4 regions of the Gordonia sp. ABKF26 genome follow, and region 2 is predicted to be linked to each of the others. Evidence: riboswitches for the same ligand, from Rfam matches in the RefSeq annotation. Region 2 holds a riboswitch; each other region holds the start of a gene.
What was found. A riboswitch is a leader RNA that binds a small molecule or an ion and turns the genes downstream of it on or off. The one in region 2 is predicted to bind cobalamin.
Positions count from the first base shown of each region.

Region 1: linked by a shared signal. The riboswitch ahead of AB4Z55_RS22305 (iron ABC transporter permease) and the one ahead of AB4Z55_RS21715 (ABC transporter substrate-binding protein) in region 2 are both predicted to bind cobalamin.
Region 3: linked by a shared signal. The riboswitch ahead of AB4Z55_RS04215 (iron ABC transporter permease) and the one ahead of AB4Z55_RS21715 (ABC transporter substrate-binding protein) in region 2 are both predicted to bind cobalamin.
Region 4: linked by a shared signal. The riboswitch ahead of metE (5-methyltetrahydropteroyltriglutamate--homocysteine S-methyltransferase) and the one ahead of AB4Z55_RS21715 (ABC transporter substrate-binding protein) in region 2 are both predicted to bind cobalamin.

Region 1 is NZ_JBGCVZ010000003.1:4,826,334-4,831,030, reverse strand. It holds gene AB4Z55_RS22310 (ABC transporter ATP-binding protein) at 1-761, opposite strand, end outside; gene AB4Z55_RS22305 (iron ABC transporter permease) at 758-1,837, opposite strand; cobalamin riboswitch at 1,884-2,066, opposite strand; gene AB4Z55_RS22300 (L-lactate dehydrogenase) at 2,183-3,136, shown strand; gene AB4Z55_RS22295 (alpha/beta fold hydrolase) at 3,143-4,027, opposite strand; gene AB4Z55_RS22290 (excalibur calcium-binding domain-containing protein) at 4,247-4,519, shown strand; gene AB4Z55_RS22285 (DUF1275 family protein) at 4,594-4,697, shown strand, end outside.
Region 2 is NZ_JBGCVZ010000003.1:4,691,620-4,696,316, reverse strand. It holds gene AB4Z55_RS21730 (GMC family oxidoreductase) at 1-260, opposite strand, end outside; gene AB4Z55_RS21725 (flavin-containing monooxygenase) at 257-1,810, opposite strand; gene AB4Z55_RS21720 (TetR/AcrR family transcriptional regulator) at 1,803-2,384, opposite strand; cobalamin riboswitch at 2,447-2,583, shown strand; gene AB4Z55_RS21715 (ABC transporter substrate-binding protein) at 2,594-4,204, shown strand; gene AB4Z55_RS21710 (ABC transporter permease) at 4,215-4,697, shown strand, end outside.
Region 3 is NZ_JBGCVZ010000003.1:801,425-806,121, forward strand. It holds gene AB4Z55_RS04195 (D-isomer specific 2-hydroxyacid dehydrogenase family protein) at 1-116, shown strand, start outside; gene AB4Z55_RS04200 (SDR family oxidoreductase) at 192-983, shown strand; gene AB4Z55_RS04205 (hypothetical protein) at 984-1,676, opposite strand; gene AB4Z55_RS04210 (YdeI family protein) at 1,722-2,291, shown strand; cobalamin riboswitch at 2,321-2,468, shown strand; gene AB4Z55_RS04215 (iron ABC transporter permease) at 2,564-3,577, shown strand; gene AB4Z55_RS04220 (ABC transporter ATP-binding protein) at 3,574-4,419, shown strand; gene AB4Z55_RS04225 (ABC transporter substrate-binding protein) at 4,444-4,697, shown strand, end outside.
Region 4 is NZ_JBGCVZ010000003.1:2,017,759-2,022,455, reverse strand. It holds gene rpsD (30S ribosomal protein S4) at 1-183, opposite strand, end outside; gene rpsK (30S ribosomal protein S11) at 205-612, opposite strand; gene rpsM (30S ribosomal protein S13) at 612-980, opposite strand; gene rpmJ (50S ribosomal protein L36) at 1,191-1,304, opposite strand; gene infA (translation initiation factor IF-1) at 1,423-1,644, opposite strand; gene AB4Z55_RS09365 (iron chaperone) at 1,894-2,238, shown strand; cobalamin riboswitch at 2,327-2,552, shown strand; gene metE (5-methyltetrahydropteroyltriglutamate--homocysteine S-methyltransferase) at 2,698-4,697, shown strand, end outside.

The DNA of each region.
Region 1 (4,697 bases), 130 kb from region 2:
CCCGTCGCCGGGTGGGTGACAACGGTCCCGGACACCTCGAAGACGGCCGCCAGCAGATCCGGCGTCAGCACGTCGACGGGTCGGCCCTGGGCGACCACGCCGCCGTCGGACACCACTGCGACACAATCGAAGTGCCGCAGGACGAGGTCGAGGTCGTGCATCGCTGCCAGCACGGTGGCGTCGAGTTCGTCGAGGATCTCCATCAGCCGCAGGCGCCAGGCCGCGTCCAGATGATTGGTGGGTTCGTCGAGCACCAGGATCGGCGTCTGCTGTGCGAGTGCACGGGCGAGGACGACGCGATGCCGCTCGCCACCGGACAGGTGGGTGCACGAGCGGGCGCCCCAGCCGTCGAGGCCGACCTGCGCGAGCACCGCGCCGACCACCGTCGAGTCGTCGGCGTCCCCGGTGGACCAGGCCGACCGGTACGGGGTCCGGCCCAGGCCGACCGCCTCCGCGACCGTCAGTTCGGCCGAGGGCTGTTCCTCCTGGCCCACCACCGCTATCGAGCGGGCCCGCTGCCGCGACGGGAGTCGATGCAGGTCCTCGCCACCCACGTCGATGGTGCCGGCGACGGGACGTTCGAGCCCACACAGCGTGCGCAACAGGGTGGTCTTGCCGGAACCGTTGGGGCCGACGATGGCCAGTCGGGTGCCCGCCGGGACGTCGAGATCGACATCGCGCAGGACGACGCGGCCGCCCCGTCGACACGCGAGTGCGTTCGCGCGCAACGCCATCGAGCGGATCGGTGGTGGATTGGTCATGAGCCGCCGCCGAACACATACTGGCGTCGACCCATGAGGAACAGGAAGATCGGCGCGCCGATCAACCCGGTGACGATGCCCAGGGGCATCTCCCGAGGCGCGGCCGCGACCCGCGAGATGACGTCGACCCACACCAGGAACAGCGCGCCGCCGCATACCGCCACCGGCAGCATCGCGCGGTGGGTGGCGCCGACGAGCAGCCGGGCGGCGTGCGGGACGATCAGACCGACGAAGCCGATCCCACCCGCCACCGCGACGAGCACGCCCACCAGGACGCCCTGGATCCCGAAGAGCGCGTTGCGCATCGCGCGTACCGGTACACCCAGCGACGTCGCGGTGTCGGTGCCGGCCGCGTAGGCGTCGAGCCAGGAGTGGATGGCGAGCATCGCCACGATGGTGACCAGCACGACCACCCCGGCGATCTGCACCTTCGCCCAGGTGGCGCCGGCGACGCTGCCGAGCATCCAGAACATCACGTTGTCGGCGGCGTGGGGATCCGCGGCGGTGAACACGAGGAGCGACGACAACGCCATGAACGCCGAGGACAACACGACGCCGGACAGGATGAGTCGCAGCGCGGTCAACCCGCCCTGGGCGCGGGCGACGAGGTACACCGTGACGGTGGCCGCGAGCGCGCCGAGGAGCGCGCCGCCGGAGAGTGCCCACACCCCGAGGCCGCCCAGCACGCCGAGGGTCATGACGGCGGTGGCCCCGACCGCCGCGCCGGCGGACACGCCGAGCAGGTACGGCTCGGCGAGGGGGTTGCGGACCAGGGCCTGCATGAGAGCGCCGGCCAGTGCGAGTCCGGCGCCGACGAGCGCGGCCAGGACGGACCGCGGCAGCCGGAGATCCCAGATGATCACCGCGTGCGCGGAATCGGTCTCGGCGCCGGTCAGGCGTCCGGCGACGGTGTGCCAGACGTCGCCGACGGGGATGGTCTCGGCGCCGAACGCGGTGGCCAGGGCGATGCTGAGGAGCGTGAGGACGAGCAGAACTGCGGCTAGCGGCGTCGACGGGAGTCGCCGTACCGGCGGGGCGGTGGCGATCTCGGTCGTGCCGTCGATACGACGGGACACGGACTGTACTGCCTTACGGTCTGGGTATCTGTGCGCGAGATACACGGTGGACTCGAGCGAGAGCGGCCGGTATTCGGACTCGGGTTCGTCCGGAGCCGGCGCCTTCCCGGGTCGCCCCAGTGGCTGTGTGCCGGTTCCGTCCCCCATACCGCTGCGCGCCAGTCCCGGATTCGCACCGGATTCCCTGACACCCACGTGTGCGGGTGTGACCGTTCTCGCCGCACACGCTATCAACACCGTCCAGCGGATCGGTGGGCGGTCGGCGTGCGTCCCCGGACAGCGGCCGTGCGAGGACCTACGCTGGATGCCGACGATCGATGAACCCGACGCGGAAACGGTGAACCGATGGACGTACGAGACACGAAGCTGGCCATCATCGGGGCGGGTGCGGTGGGCACCGCGATCGCCTACTCCTCGCTCATCCGGGGTGTTGCACGGACCATCGCGCTCCTCGACATCAACGCCGCGAAGGTGACCGCCGAGGTGCTCGACATGTCCCACGGGCTCGAGTTCGTCCCGCGTGCCGACATCATCGGCTCCGACGACGTGTCGGTGTGCGCGGACGCCGACGTCGTCGTCTTCACCGCCGGTGCGAAGCAGAAGCCGGGTCAGTCGCGTCTCGAATTGGCCGAGGCCACAATCGGTCTGACGCGCGCCATCCTCCCGGGGGTGCTCGAGGTGGCCCCGAATGCGATCTACGTGATGGTCACCAATCCGGTCGACGTCGTCACCTACGCCGCCCAGCAGATCAGCGGGTTGTCGCCCAGCCGGATCTTCGGCTCGGGCACCGTGCTCGACTCGTCCCGGCTGCGTTTCCTCATCGCGCAGCATTGCGGTGTCGCGGTGCAGAGCGTGCACTCCTACATCGCCGGCGAGCACGGCGACACCGAGATCCCGCTGTGGAGCTCGGCGACGATCGGTGGGGTGCCGCTGACGTCGTGGACCCCGCTGCCCGGTCGTCCGGCGCTGGATGTGGTTGCACGCGAACGCATCCACCACGAGGTCGTGCATGCCGCCTACACCATCATCGAGGGCAAGGGGGCCACGAACTATGCGATCGGTCTGGCGTCGACGCGCATCGTCGAGGCGATCCTGAACAACGAGCACCGGGTGCTGCCGGTGTCGACGCGGACCGACGGGATCGAAGGACTCGACGGAGTGTGTCTCTCGCTGCCGACCGTCGTCGACCGCGGCGGCGCCCAGACCCGGCTCGACGTCCCGCTCTCGGATGCGGAGCGAGCCGGTCTGCTCGCGTCGGCGGAGACGCTGCGGGGGATGCAGGCCCGGTTCGGGCTGTAGTCGGGGTCAGGCCGGCACGGTGGTGCGCAGGAACTGCAGCTGGTCGGCGACGACCTTCTCGAAGTCCTCGCCGATGTAGATGTCGAAGTGCCCGACCGGGTATCGGATGACCCGGGCTCCGGGTGCGCGCCGCGCGTAGGCGATCGTCGAGCGTGCCGGTGCCACCGTGTCCCCGTCGCACACGCACAGCAGGGTCGGGCAGTCGAGATCTTTCAATGCCCGGCCGGGTGAGTGCAACGGAATGGTCAGTCCGACCCGCGCGGCCACCTCGTTGGGCAGTTCGAGACCGTCGGGAACCAGTGGGAGATATCCCGACACCGCGTCCGGTGCGGTCATCAGCGCCGCCGATCCCGGTTCGCCGGCCAGGCCGACCATGACCGGCGGCCTGCGCAGTGCGGATCCGGCCAGATCCGCGAGTGCCCGAACGGTCACCTTCGCCCCGGACACCACGCCCAGGGCCGCGGTCGACGCAGGTCCGCTGGTGAATGGGCACTGGGAGATCACCGCTGCCACCCGGCCGTCGCGTTTGCCGGCGACGAGCACGTGTCCGCCGCCGAAGGAGGTGCCCCACAGCACTATTCGTGAGGTGTCGACGCCGGCGAGAGTTCGTGCGAAGGCGATCGCCGCGGCCCAGTCATCGAGCTGACGGCGAATGGACAGGAGCTGGCGCGGTTCGCCGTCGCTGTCCCCGAAGTGGCGGTAATCGAAGACCAGACAGGAGTATCCGGCTTCGGTGAACCGTTCGGCGAAGGCATCGAGCCGCATCTGCCGGACCCCGCCGAGGCCGTGTGCCATCACGATGACCGGGGCCGGTGTGGCTCCCTCGGGCCGGTACCACCATGCTCGGCACGTCGTGCCGTCCGAATCGAACTCGACGTCGTTCCTGATCATCGTTCCCCCGCTGGTCGATGTGTGGCCTGGGCGGACTTTATCAACACACGTTGTCATGCAACAGAGGCGGCGGCCCCCGCGACCGTGGACCTTGTTCGCTCGGCGTGTCCGTCGGCCGGACCAATCTTCGCGTCGAGCGCGTCTTTCATCGACCGGACCCCGTAATGTCACCTCGTCACGATGAGGTGTCGGGGGACACACAGAAGAAGGTCAAGCACGATGCGTTGCTCGCGAAAGATGGTTCTCGGATTCCTGGCCGCGGCGTCCATGACGGTCGCTCCGCTGATGGTGGCGGCGCCCGCCTCGGCGGCAACCGATTACGCCAACTGCTCAGAACTCAACGCCGACTATCCGCACGGTGTCGGCCAGACGGGCGCCGTCGACTCCACGTCGGGTACCCCGGTCACCACCTTCACCGTCGACGACGACCTGTACAACGCGAACTCCGAGTCCGATCGCGACAAGGACGGCATCGCCTGCGAGAAGCGCTGAGCGCGACCAGCGGCTGACGACGTCGCGGTCGACGTGCGCCTGCCGCCGGACATGCAGGCGTTAGATTCGTGCTCATGGCGGCCCGACTCGACAGGTTTCTGAGCAGCGCACACCCGGACATCGCGATCGCGGCCGCGCTGCTGTTCGTGGCCGGCTTGATCGACGCCATCGCGTTCTT
Region 2 (4,697 bases):
CCGCCGACGCCGGCACCGGCCATCACGAGCACGTCGCGCAGCAGGTGCATGCGCTGTACGCCGAACAGTCCCAGCGCGGGCGCCCAGACGTAGTCCTTGAGGCGCCAGCTCGTCTTGGGCAGGTCGCCGTCGGAGAAACGCCGTCCGGACTCGACAACCGCGACCCGGTAGCCCTTTTCGGTGAGACGCAGGGCCGCAACCGAACCGCCGAAACCGGAGCCGATGACGATGGCGTCGTAATGGTCTGGGGTCGAACTCACGGTGCGACGGTCCTCTCGGTGTCGGGTTCGGTTGCATCGGTGGCGGCCGCGAGTGGGATCGCGGCGTCGAATCGGTGATCGGCCGGGTCGAACGACGACATCATCCGGCGGAAGTCGCTCGTGAACTTCGGCCACATCACCGAGTTTCGTCCGGTGGAGTCGAGATACCAGCTCGAGCATCCGCCCGAATTCCATACGGTGCGTTCGAGTTCGGGATCGAGGTCGGCGTTGTACCGGTCCTGGGCGGTGTCGGTGACCTCGAAGGTCGACCGGCCGCTGCGGGACAGCTCGGAGAGTGCCTTGCTCATGTAGTACGCCTGCGGTTCCAGCATGAGCACGATCGAGCTGTGACCCAGATTGGTGTTGGGGCCGTACAGGAAGAACAGGTTGGGGAAGCCGTGGATCTCGACGCCGCGGTAGGCGCGCGGCGATCCCGCCCACGCCTGGGCCAGGGTGCGCCCGTCGCGTCCGGTGATCGCCGACGCGATCGGCGGTTCGGTGGGGGTGAACCCGGTGGCGAAGACGACCGTGTCGACCTCGTGTTCGCGGCCCTGGTCGTCGACGGCGCCGCGTGCGGTGAGGCGGGTGATCGCGCCGGTCACCGTTGCATTGTCGCGCTGCAACGCGGGGAACCATTTGTTGGTCAACAGCATCCGCTTGCAACCGATGGTGTAGTCGGGGGTGAGCCGACGGCGCAGGTCGCCGTCACGGACCTGGATCCGCAGCTGCGCCAGCGCGATGGTCTTGGCGATCGGGAGCAGTTTGGGGTTGCGGGCCATCATCAGGACGTAGGCCTCGCGATAGGTCCACACCATCCGCCGGACGAGCCGGTGGACACCGGGGACGCGGCGATAGAGTGCGCGTTCGAGGGAACCGATGGTGCGGTCCAGACGCGGCACGACCCAAGCGGGAGTGCGCTGGAAGACCGTGAGATGTCCGACCTCGTCGACGATCTCGGGCACGATCTGGATCGCCGACGCGCCGGTGCCGACGATCGCGACGCGACGTCCGCGGAGGTCGTGGGAGTGGTCCCACTGAGCGGAGTGGAACACGGTGCCGGTGAACTCATCGGCTCCGGCGACCGGTGGCAGACCCGGCTCGGACAGCGCTCCCGGTGCCGCGACCAGGTAGCGGCAGCGGATCTCGCCATCCGTCGTGACCACGATCCATTCCTGCGCCGCGCCGTCCCAGTGAGCCGATGTGAGTGCACAGTTGTAACGGATCTGGTCGGCGAAATCGGCTGCGACCGAACGTAGATACTGGTGGATCTCGTGGCGGCGACCGTAGGTGTTGGACCAGTCCGGGTTGGGGGCGAAGGACAGGGAGTACAGCGACGTCGGGACGTCGCAGGCCGCGCCCGGGTAGTCGTTCTCGCGCCAGACCCCACCCGCGCCGTCGCCACGTTCGATGGCCAGCGTCTGCAACTGCGGATGATCCGTGCGAAGACGATGCAGGGCGGCGAGACCGCCGAATCCGACGCCGACGACGAGGACGTCCACGCGCCGGGGCAGCGTGTTCTGCTGCGGGAGAGTCGGACTGGGTTCAGTCATGGGTCAGGAGTTCCTTCCATACGGGCAGGAGGTGGTCGAGCAGCGCGCGGTCGGCGTCGGGTGAGCGCAGGATGCGCGACACCGCCAATCCGCGTGCGAGTTCGATGGAGAGTTCGAGTTCCGCGGCGGTGTACCGGTCGCCGAACAACTCGGCACAACCGACGGCGAGTGCGTCGGACACCTGCTGTTCGAGCGGGATGATCGCGGTTCGCAATCCGACGTCGCAGCGGGCGGCGACCCACAGCTCGAGAGCGGCGTCGAACAGCGGGCCGCTGAATGCCTCGATGAGTATCTCGAGTCCCTCGTCACCCGTCCGGGGCCGCGACAGGATCTCTGCCAGCCGACGCTCGACCAGGTGTCCGACCGCGGCGACCACCAGTGATTCCCGGGTGGGGAAGTGATGCAGGAGAGCGCCGCGGGAGATACCCGCTCGGCGGTTGACCTCCTGCGTCGTGGTGGCGGCGTAGCCGACGTCGACCAGGGCGTCGACGGTCGCGTCGAGGATGAGCGCACGCGTGGTCGCGGTGCGTTCGGCCTGCGTGCGTCGGCGCGGGGCTCGGGTGGGCTCGGTCACATCGACGACGATAGCACAAACAGTCCGGACTGCTTGTAAGTTCCGGGGATCATCCACCGCACGCCGCATGCGATGTCGTGATTGTCCACTCCGTACGATGACCGGGACGCAAGGGAACCCGGTGCGAATCCGGGGCTGTCCCGCAACTGTGACCCGACCTCGATCGGGAAGCCAGATCGCTTGCGTCTTCGCGACCCACGAGGATGGACATGAAAAATTCAAGATCGACAGCTGCGCACGCAGCTCCCGAATTGACCCGACGCCGGCTGCTACGCGGAGCCGGTGGGATCGCCGGCCTCGCCGGTCTCGGCGCGGTGGGCCTGCTCGCCGGTTGTGCCGACCGGCCGAGCCCGGCAGGCGCTCCGAGCGGCGGTACCCCGGTCCCCGGCGGCACATTGCGCGTCGTCTTCGCGGGCACCTCGGCGACCGCCGATGTCCTCGACCCGCACGTCGTCGGCCACTCGGCGGGTGGCGCACTGTCCAAGGCGGTGTGGGATCACCTCGTCGACTACAACAACGACCTCACCCTCGACTATCGGCTCGCCGAGTCGCTGGAACCCAACGCCGACGGCTCGCAGTGGCGGATGGCGCTGCGCCGGGGCGTCGAGTTCAGTGACGGTTCGCCGTTCACGTCTCGCGATGTCATGTGGAGTCTCGAGCGCATGCTCGACGAGGAGAAACCGTCGGCCGGTGACCTCGACATCATCGACCTGTCCCGCACCAGGCCCGACGGCGATCACGCCGTCGTGGTGTCGATGAGAGAACCCGTCGCCGACTTCGGTTCGGTGCTCGCCGGTTGGTACGTCTACGTGATCAAGGACGGTACGACGGAATTCACGCCGTCGTCGCTTCCCGTGGGGACCGGCCCGTTCGTTCTGGAGTCGTGGTCGCCGGGCGACCGGTCGGTGTTGACCCGCAACGAGAGCCACTGGGATCAGCGGCCGCACCTCGACGGGCTGGAGATCCTTCAGGTCGCCGAAGCCGACGCCAGATTCAACGCGTTCGGCTCGCAGGAGGCCGACGTCGTCTACGAACTCTCGCCGGCGCAGGGCAACATCCTGCGATCGCAGTCCGACGTCTACCTCGTGACGCCGCCGGTGGGCACGATGAGCTCGTTCACGATGCGTACCGACCTCGCGCCGTTCGACGATCCGCGAGTACGCGAGGCCCTCAAGCTGTCGGTGGACCGGCAGGCGATGGTCGACAAGGTGTATTACGGGTTCGCCGAGGTCGGCAACGACCTGTACGGCAAGGGCGCACCGTTCTACGCCGACATGCCGCAACGCGCGTACGACCCGGAACGAGCTCGCCGCCTGCTCCGAGAGGCGGGCAAGGAGAACCTCGTCGTCACCCTGCACACCGCGGACGTCAGTCCCGGCCAGTTGGCCTCGGCGACCCTCTTCGCCGAGCAGGCCAAGGCCGCCGGGATCACCGTCAACCTCGCTGTCGAGCCGGGCGACACCTACTTCTCCCAGTTCGTCGGGTCAAAGCCCCTCACCCAGTCCGGTTGGTGGAACTACAGTCTGGACTACTTCTACGGGCAGACCCTCACCTCGGACGCCCCGGCCAACGCGACCGCCTGGCGTCGTCCCGCGTGGGATGCCACCTTCGCCCAGGCTCGCGCCGAGATGGAGCCGGCTCGCCGTGGTGAGTTGTACCGGGAACTGCAGGACGAACTCTGGAACGACAGCGGTTACCTCATCCACAGTTTCGCCCTGCAGCCGACGGGCGTCCGCAACACCGTGCAGGGCATCACCGACGGGGTGCCCGGCACCGGGCAGTGGGCCTCCTTCACGGGCACCTGGCTCCAGCAGCGCTAGGGGACTCGTCGTGTTGCGGTATGTCGCGGGCCGGTTGGCCGGGGCGTTGGCCGTGCTCGCTGTCGTTGCGGTGTCGATCTTCGTGCTCTTCGAACTGCTCCCGGGTGATGCCGCCACGACCCGGTTGTCGAGAGGAGCCGCGGGCCAACCGGATCCGGCTCAGGTGGCCGCTCTGCGCGCGGAACTGGGACTCGATCGTCCGGCAGTCGTACGGTTCCTCGACTGGGCAGGCGGTTTCCTCACCGGGGACCTCGGCGTGTCGCAACTCTCGGGCCGTCCGGTCGCCGAGATCCTCGACGGGCGACTCGCGAACTCGGTGATCCTCGCGATCGTCACCGTCGTCGTCCTGGTCCCGGCGGCGCTGGCGATCGGCGTCGCCGCCGGCGCACGGCCGGGTTCGCGCTGGGACCGGTTGCTCAGTACTGCGGCGCTCGCGGCGGAATCCGTCCCCGCGTTCGTGGTCGGTGTCGTACTGATTGCCTGGGTGGCGATC
Region 3 (4,697 bases), 3.9 Mb from region 2:
CCAACCCGGCGTCGGGATTGACGCGCGAGCTCGCACCGTGGGTCGCCGAGAACCTCCGCAGGTTCGCCGCGGGCGAGGAACTGCTCTCCGTGGTGTCCGCCGGCCGCGACTACTGAGACCACGACCTGCTGTTTCCGGCCGATTTCTAGAACACGTTCTCGTTTTTGGTCCCGGCGTGGCATGGTCGACGGGTGATTCTCGACAGATTCCGGATAGACGACCAGGTGGCCATCGTGACCGGCGCGAGCAGGGGCCTCGGGGCGGCGATCGCGCTCGCCTTCGCCGAGGCCGGCGGCGACGTGGTGATCGCGGCCCGCAGTGAATCCGACCTCGAGCAGGTCGCCGAACGGGTCCGCGCGGCGGGCCGACGCGCGCGCACCGTCTCCGTGGACCTCGGCGACCCCGATGCGGCGGCGGCGCTCGCGCAGACCGCGGTCGACGAGTTCGGGCGGCTCGACACCGTGGTGAACAACGTCGGCGGGGCGATGCCCCGGCCTCTGTTCGACACCAGCCCCAAGCACCTGCGAGATGCCTTCGACTTCAATGTCGGTAACGCGCACGCATTGGTCGTCGCCGGCTCCAAGCAGATCCTCGCGACCAGCGGCCGGGGTTCGATCATCAACATCACGTCGGCGGTGGGCCGCCTGCCCGGACGTGCCTACGCCGCCTACGGCACCGCGAAAGCTGCTCTCGCGCATTACACGCGCATCGCGGCGATGGATCTGAATCCGAAGATCCGGGTCAACGGCATCGCACCGGGCGCCATCCTGACATCGGCGCTGGAGATCGTCGCGGGCGACGACGGAATGCGTACCGCAGTCGAGACATCGACTCCGCTGCACCGACTCGGCGACCCGGAGGACATCGCCGCGGCCGCCCTCTACCTGGCGTCCCCGGCCGGCGCGTACGTCACCGGCAAGATCCTCGAGGTCGACGGCGGGATCATCTCGCCGAACCTGGACCTGCCGATCCCGGACCTCTGATCACTCCGAGCCGCGCTCGAGAGCGCCGGCGATCTGCCGTTCGAGCTGCGCCGCGGCCACCTGCGGAACGTCGATGATGCCCTCGAGTTCGGCCCGGGCCTTCTTGTAGGCCGCCTGCCGCTCTGCGAGTGTGGCCGCGGAGTCGGCGGCCACGCCGATCAGCTTGCGCGCCCGGTCCAGGGCTTCGCGTTCGACGGGTGAGAAGTCGGTTTGCCTGCGCCGCCGGGACTCTCGTTCGGCTGCGTCGAATGCCGCGGCGTATTCGCCCACGGCGTCGCGGTACTCGGCGAAGTCTGCCGGGGACATCGAATCGGGCAGCGGCGCCTTGGCGCCCGGCTCGGGTCGCAGATCGTCGGCGCGGACCCGGGCGCGGTGGAACGCGAGGGTCAGCGGTTCTCGCATGTCGGTCATCATCGGGTACTCGATGAGCGTCGCGAGATCGAGCTCGTAACCGAACCACTTCTCGTTCAGCGAGTCGTGCTGGCGGAGGGTCCGGCGCACCTGGTCGGCCGACGTCGTCGTGAGTTTGAGCTGCTCGGTCTGCGCGTTCGCCTTGATCCGGGCGAGCTCGATCTTGTCCTTGCGCCGCTTCTCGTTGTACTTCCCGATCGACCCCGCCCACCCGCCGACGACAGCGCCGATGGGGAAGATCAGCCACCAGTTGTCCGTCGCGAAGCTGACGATCTCGTTCACGGCTCAACTGTACCGAGACGAGGCCCGGCTGATTAGGGTGAACGCATGGCCGACCCCGATGCGCCGAAGCTCGCCGTGGACACGATCGAGGCATGGCGAGAGTGGTTGCGGGACAACCACGACTCATCCGGCGGCGTGTGGCTGGTGTTCTGGCGCAAGGGATCGGGCCGGGAACCGATCGACTACGACGAGTGCGTTCGCGAGGCGCTGTGCTGGGGCTGGATCGACGGCCACACCCGCGTCATCGACGACCGCCGCCGCGGCATGTGGTTCACCCGGCGCGGACGCAACAGCGGATGGTCGGCGTCGAACAAGGCGCGTGTCGCCGACCTCGCGGCCGCCGGTCGGATTCAGCCCGCGGGGCAAGCCGTGATCGACGACGCCCAGGCCCGCGGTCTCTGGACGATGTTCGACGACGCCGAGGCGCTGATCGAGTCCCCCGAACTCGCCGCCGCGCTCGACGCCGACCCCGTCGCGCGGGCCAACTGGGATGCGTTTCCGCCGAGTGCGCGCAAGTTCGGACTGTCGCAGATCGCCCTGGCGAAACGACCGGAGACCAAGACCAAGCGCGTCGCCGCCCTCGTCGAGCGGGCGGGGCGCAACGAGCGACCCTGACGCCCGTGTCGTCGGGGCGCGGTGTCGGAGACTGTCGGGTATGTCGTAGTCTCGTCGCATCGAGATCCCTGGGAAGCCGGTTCGACTCCGGCGCGGTCCCGCCACTGTGAACTCGGCGCGTCGATGACCTCGACGCACTGACTCAGCCAGATACCAGCCTCGATGCTGCTTGTCACGCCACGAGGATGGACCGACGACACATGTTGATCGATGGTGCCCGCAGGGCGCCGGTACTGCCGCGCACGCACAGACGCACGAGACGACGCCGTCCCGTGGTCGTCGTTGTCGTCGTGCTCGGGTTGGGTCTGGCCGCTGCGTTTCTCGCCCTGTGCTCGGGCGCTGAAGTGCTGCCCGTGTCCACGGTCGTCGACGTGATCGCCTCACGGTTCGGTGGGCCTGCCGTCACGCGTACCCAGCTTGCGATCGTCTGGGACATCCGGATGCCGCGAATCCTGCTCGGGCTGGTGGTCGGCGCGGGTCTTGCCGTTGCGGGGGTGCTGGTCCAGACCCTGGTCCGCAATGCGCTGGCCGACCCGCACCTTCTCGGCGTCTCGTCTGGTGCGGCAGTCGGGGCGACATCGGTGATCACCACCGGGTTCCTTGCCGGCTTCGGGTTGTGGTCGCTGAGCCTCGGAGCAATGGCAGGCGCACTGGGAGCCGCGCTGCTCGTCTTCGCGATCACCATGAGCCAGGGTGGTATCACTCCGCTCCGGCTGGTGCTCACCGGAACCGTTGCCGCATCGGCGCTGTCCGCCATCGCCAGCTTCCTCGTGCTGCGCACCAACGATTCGCAGGCCGCTCAATCGGTCCTGTTCTGGCTGCTCGGCAGTCTTGCCGGCGCATCGTGGGGCAAGCTGCTGCTGCCGGTCTCGGTCGTCGTGACCTGCACCGCGATCGCTTTCGCACTCCATGGGTGGCTCGACGCCCTCTCGGCCGGACCCGATGTCGCCGCCGCGGTGGGCGTTCGCGTCCCGTTGCTACGAAACCTGTTGTTCGCGCTCCTCGCGGTGATGGTCGGCACGATGGTCGCGGTGTCGGGGGCCATCGCGTTCGTGGGATTGGTGATCCCCCACATCGCACGCATTCTCGTCGGCTCCCGGCACCGTTGGGTCCTGCCCACCTCAGCCCTGATCGGCGCGGTCTTCCTGGTTCTCGTCGACGTCGTCGCCCGGATTGCGTTGCGGCCGGTCGAGATCCCGCTCAGCGTGGTCACCGGAGTCATCGGTGCGCCGCTGTTCTTGTTCATCCTCGGCCGGCGCCGCTACCAGTTCGGTGCCGCCGCATGAGTCGCACACCGGTCGGGATCGCAGCGTCCGGGGTCGAGGTGTGGATCGACGATCACCCGGTGTTGCAGGACATTTCACTCGACGTGCGGGCAGGTGACATCGTCGGCCTCGTCGGTCCCAACGGGTCCGGCAAGTCGACTTTGCTGAGGTCGGTCGTCGGGTTGCTCGGACCGCGGCGTGGCACGGTCACCGTCGACGGCCGGGCAACCGAATCGATGAGCGTCCGGGACCGGGCCAAGCAGATCGCCTTCGTGCCGCAGGAAGTGGACCTACCCGCCGACATGCTGGTGCACGAGTACGTCTCGTTGGGGCGGCTTCCTTACGCACCGCCGTGGAGTATGGGTCGCACCGATGACCGCGCCGCGGTGGAAGCAGCTCTGCGATCGGTCGGGATGATCGAGCACCGGGACGCCGCCGTCGACCACCTCTCCGGTGGTGAACGACGCCGCGTCGCCCTGGCCAGAGGACTCGCCCAGGATTGTGGCGTACTCGTTCTCGACGAACCGACCAATCACCTCGACATCCGGCACCAGCTGGACCTGCTGGGGCTCGTGCGAACGTTGGGAACCACGGTCCTCGTGTCGCTTCACGACCTCGATCTGGCTGCTCGCCACTGCGATTCGGTGTACGTGCTGAACGACGGCAGAATCCGCGCGCACGGCGACGCCGCCACCGCGCTCGATCCCGCAGTCGTCGCCGAGGTCTTCGGGGTCTCCGCCCACCGCGTTCTCAACAGCGACACAGGCCGAACGCATCTCGTATTCGAGTCGACCCCGGGCGCGTCGCTGGATACGCCGCTGCCGCTGCGCGATCCCGGTCACGACCACCTGCCCGCCAACTGATTCGACACCGACAATGGAGACACGATGACGAGAACCACCACAAGGCACTTCCGAACGCCCCTCGCGACGGCAGCGTTGGCTGCGGCCCTTGTGCTGGCCGGTTGCAGTGCCACTCCGCCCACCGACGACGCGGCAGAACGAGAGTCGGCGACGCTGACCAACTGCGGCGCCGAAGTGGCCTACGAGGTGCCGGTCGAGCGCGTGGTCGCAACGAGCAACGGGGCCAACGTCGGAACGATCCTCAAGGTCGGGGGACTCGACAAGCTTGCCGCAGTGTC
Region 4 (4,697 bases), 2.7 Mb from region 2:
GCCGTAGGTGAAGCGCGCCTTCTGCTTCTCCTGCAGCTGGAGCAGGTACTCGCTCTCCTTGATCCGCGAACGGCCGTGCTGGCCGGGCGGGTAGGGGCGACGCTCGAACGCTGCGTCTCCACCGATGAGGTCGACGCGGAGACGACGGGACTTCTTTGTTGCGGGGCCGGTATAACGAGCCATGTCTTATCTCTTCCTTTCCCGCTAGACCCGGCGCCGCTTGGGCGGACGGCAACCGTTGTGCGGCTGCGGGGTCACATCGGAGATGGTGCCGACCTCGAGGCCGGCTGCCTGCAGGGAGCGGATGGCGGTCTCGCGACCCGAGCCCGGTCCCTTGACGAAGACGTCGACCTTCTTGACGCCGTGTTCCTGGGCCTTGCGCGCAGCATTCTCGGCCGCGAGCTGAGCCGCGAACGGGGTGCTCTTGCGCGAACCCTTGAAACCGACGTGGCCCGACGATGCCCAGCTGATGATGTTGCCGCTGGGGTCGCTGATCGACACGATGGTGTTGTTGAACGTCGACTTGATGTGCGCGTGGCCGTGCGGGACGTTCTTCTTATCGCGACGGCGGGTGCCCTTCTTGGGGCCTGCGCTACGTGACTTCGGAGGCATTACTTCTTCTTCCCGGCGATGGTCTTCTTCGGGCCCTTGCGAGTGCGGGCATTGGTCTTGGTGCGCTGTCCGCGCACAGGCAGGCCACGACGGTGGCGCAGACCCTGGTAGCAGCCGATCTCGATCTTGCGACGGATGTCGGCCTGCACCTCGCGACGCAGGTCACCCTCGACCTTCACCGAGGCTTCGATGTACTCACGCAGCTTCGAGACGTCTGCGTCGGTGAGATCCTTGGCTCGCAGGTCGGGGCTCAGGCCCGTTCCCTCGAGGATCTCCTTGGAGGTGGTACGCCCAACTCCATAGATGTAGGTCAGTGCGATCTCCAGCCGCTTCTCGCGGGGGAGATCCACACCAGCAACACGTGCCATGTGGCGGATTTCCTTTTCGATTCTCAGAGGTCTGCTCCCAGTCCGTCCCGCGAGCTGGTGCCGAACCGTGTGTCCGGCCTCGTGGGCTCCGGCCTCTGATCCGGAGGTAGGCGGTGACGCGTCTGTCGCCGCTGGTGTTGGGAGGTCCTTGTGTGTTCAGTTGTCGATCTTCAGTTGTTCTGACTCAAGCGACCCGGAGGGTGCGCGTGATCAGCCCTGACGCTGCTTGTGACGCAGGTTCTCGCAGATCACCATGACCCGACCGTTGCGGCGGATCACCTTGCACTTCTCGCAGATCGGCTTGACGCTCGGCTGAACCTTCACGTCAATCTCTCCTGCTCGGCTCGCCCGCGCGCACGCCGAAAGCGGCCGTGCACGTGGGTGTCGGTCTCCTCCCGAACGGATGTCCGGGAAGTCTGTCCCCGGCATCGCCGGGAAAGTCTCACTTGTAGCGGTACACGATTCGCCCACGAGCCAGGTCGTAGGGCGAGAGTTCCACGACGACCCGATCCTCGGGCAGGATGCGGATGTAGTGCTGTCGCATCTTGCCGCTGATGTGGGCGAGAACCTTGTGTCCGTTCTCCAGCTCAATACGAAACATCGCATTGGGCAGGGGTTCGATCACTCGACCCTCGACCTCGATGGCCCCGTCTTTCTTCGCCATGTCCTCCGCGATCCTGGCCGTGACCACGACATCCGGGTGATGCCGCGGCGCATCGGCCGGGTTGAATCAGTGTTTGTCCGTTAGGGTGTGGGCACCGGTCCGCGAGGACCTGCACCCGGTGTGCGCCGACCGGGCCCACGTGCTGACACGCTGATGCCCGGCACGCGATGCGCACCGACGATCCATGTTACGCGAACGAGCAGGCCAGGCCAAATGCGTGCTCAGCGCCACGGAGAGAGGCCGCACCGGATGGGCACTGTCGACGACTATCTCGACGGACTCGACCCCGCCGACCGCGAGGTGGTCGGACGCATCTACGCCGTCGCCCGCACCGCGGTCCCCGACACCGCTCAGGGCAAGGGCTACGGCATGCCGGCCCTGACATATCGCGGGAGCCCGCTCCTCTCGGTGATGCGCACCAAGAAGCACATCGGTCTGTACCCGTTCAGCCCGGAGGCGGTCGACGCCGGGCGACCGTTCCTCGACGGTTTCGACGTGGAGAAGGGCACCGTTCGGTTTCAGCCGGGGGCTCCTCCTTCCGACGATGCGATCCGCGCGATGATGTCGTTTCGGCGCGATCAGATCGACGGCTGACCGCCCGACGTCGAACTACCGGTGTTCAGCGGGTCGACTTTGCTGGGCTAGGGTCGAAGACGCATGTGGTTCGCCGCGTCGGAGGTCGTGTCAGCTCTCCGTCCGCGGCGTCGAGTCGCCGGCATCCCGCCGGCGGACGAGAGGGAATCCGGTTCGAATCCGGAGCTGTCCCCGCAGCGGTATGCCGTAACGACCACCGTCATCAGCACTGAGCTCCGGCTTGGGAAGCGACGGTCAGTAGGAACTTCGATCAGAGGGATCTCGATCGAGAGCGACGGTGAGCCCGAAGACCTGCCAGGTGTACCGGACGCGCCGCGTCCGGTGGCTCGCCGCCTCGAGGATTGGGCGCAGGTCGAACCGGCGATCGTCGCGCGCCCTCTGCCGGGCGTGACGTGGGTCCGATCGATCTCCCCTGCTGGGCGGTGAACCATCCACCGTCAGTAGGAGAAGTCGACGTCCATGTCCGACACCGTCCGCCGCAGCTCCGCGGCACCGTTCACCACCACCGTCCTCGGCACCGCACGCATCGGCCCCCGGCGCGAACTGAAGAGGGCCGTCGAAAGCTATTGGTCCGGCCGCATCGACCGGACCGAGCTCGCCACCGTCGCGCAGCGCCTACGCAGCGAGCAGTGGGCCGAGCTCACCGAGGCCGGCCACGACTCCGTCCCGGTCAACACGTTCTCGTACTACGACCAGGTGCTCGACACCACGGTCCTCCTCGACGCACTGCCGCCGAGGTTCGCCGAGATCGACGATCCGCTCGATCGCTACTTCGCGGCGGCCCGCGGAACCGCCGAGGTGACCCCACTCGAGATGACCAAATGGTTCGACACCAATTACCACTACCTGGTCCCCGAGATCGGCCCGTCGACCACGTTCCGGTTGAATCCGGCGAAGGTACTGGCCGAGGTCGCCGAAGCCGGGGAGCTGGGTCTCCCGGCCCGCCCGGTGATCGTCGGCCCGGTGACGTTCCTGGCGCTGTCGAAGGCGGTCGACGGGGCGGGTGCGCCGCTCGATCGCCTCGACGAGTTGGTGCCCCTGTACCGAGACCTCCTGACGCGGTTGGCTGACGCCGGCGTCGAGTGGGTTCAGCTGGACGAACCCGTCCTGGTGACCGATGCCGCCGCGGACCTGGGTCCGCGGACCGAATCGGTGTACAACGCCCTGGGCTCCCACGAGCGCCGTCCGGCCATCGCGGTGGCGACGTACTTCGGTGACGCCGGTGATCGGTTGGCACACTTGGCCCGGACGCCGATCGAGGCCATCGCGGTCGACCTCGTCGACGGCTCGGTCGAGACGGTGGCCGGCACCCCGGGCCTGGCCGACAAGCTGCTGATCGCCGGCGTGGTGGACGGCCGCAACGTGTGGCGCACCGACCTGGACCAGGCCGCGGCGACGCTGGCCACCGTGCTCGGTTCCGCCCGCTCGGTCGCCGTGTCGACGTCGTGCTCGACCCTGCATGTCCCCTACACCGTGGACGCGGAGGACGAGCTCGACACCAACCTTCGCGGTTGGCTCGCGTTCGCTGCCGAGAAGTTCCGCGAGGTGGCGGTGTTGTCGTCGGCGTTGAGCGAGGGGCGCGCTGCTCAGGCCGCCGCCTTCGCCGAGAGCTCGACGGCACTGGCCAGCCGTGCCACTGATACTCGCCTGCACAACGCCGACGTCCGCGCACGCCTGGACGCCGTCACCGATGCCGACGCGACGCGCGGCCCGGCCGAGCAACGGCTCGCCGCACAGAAGGAACATCTGGGACTGCCCCCGCTCCCGACCACCACGATCGGTTCCTACCCACAGACCTCGGCCATCCGACTGGCGCGGGCCGCGCTCCGCTCGGGCGAGATCGATCGCGCCGAGTATGAGAACCGGATGAAGACGGAGATCGCGGATGTCGTGGCCCTGCAGGAGTCGATCGGCCTCGACGTTCTCGTCCACGGGGAACCCGAGCGCAACGACATGGTGCAGTACTTCGCCGAACAATTCGAGGGCTACTTCGCGACGGCGAACGGTTGGGTGCAGTCCTACGGCTCGCGGTGCGTGCGGCCACCGATCCTGTTCGGCGATGTGAGCCGACCGAAGCAGATGACAGTCGACTGGATCACCTACGCACAGACGCTGACCAGCAAGCCGGTCAAGGGCATGCTGACCGGCCCGGTGACGATTCTTGCCTGGTCTTTCGTTCGCAACGACCAGCCACTGTCGGCGTCTGCCGAGCAGATCGCGCTCGCCATCCGTGACGAGACCGTCGACCTCGAGAGGGCAGGGGTCGGGATCATCCAGGTCGACGAACCCGCTCTGCGCGAGTTGCTGCCGTTGCGTGACGCGGACAAGCCCGCGTACCTGGCGTGGGCCGTTCGGGCGTTCCGCATCGCGACCTCCGGGGTCCGCGACGATACGCAGATCCACACGCACCTCTGCTATTCGGAATTCGGCGAGGTCATCGGAGCGATCGCCGACCTCGA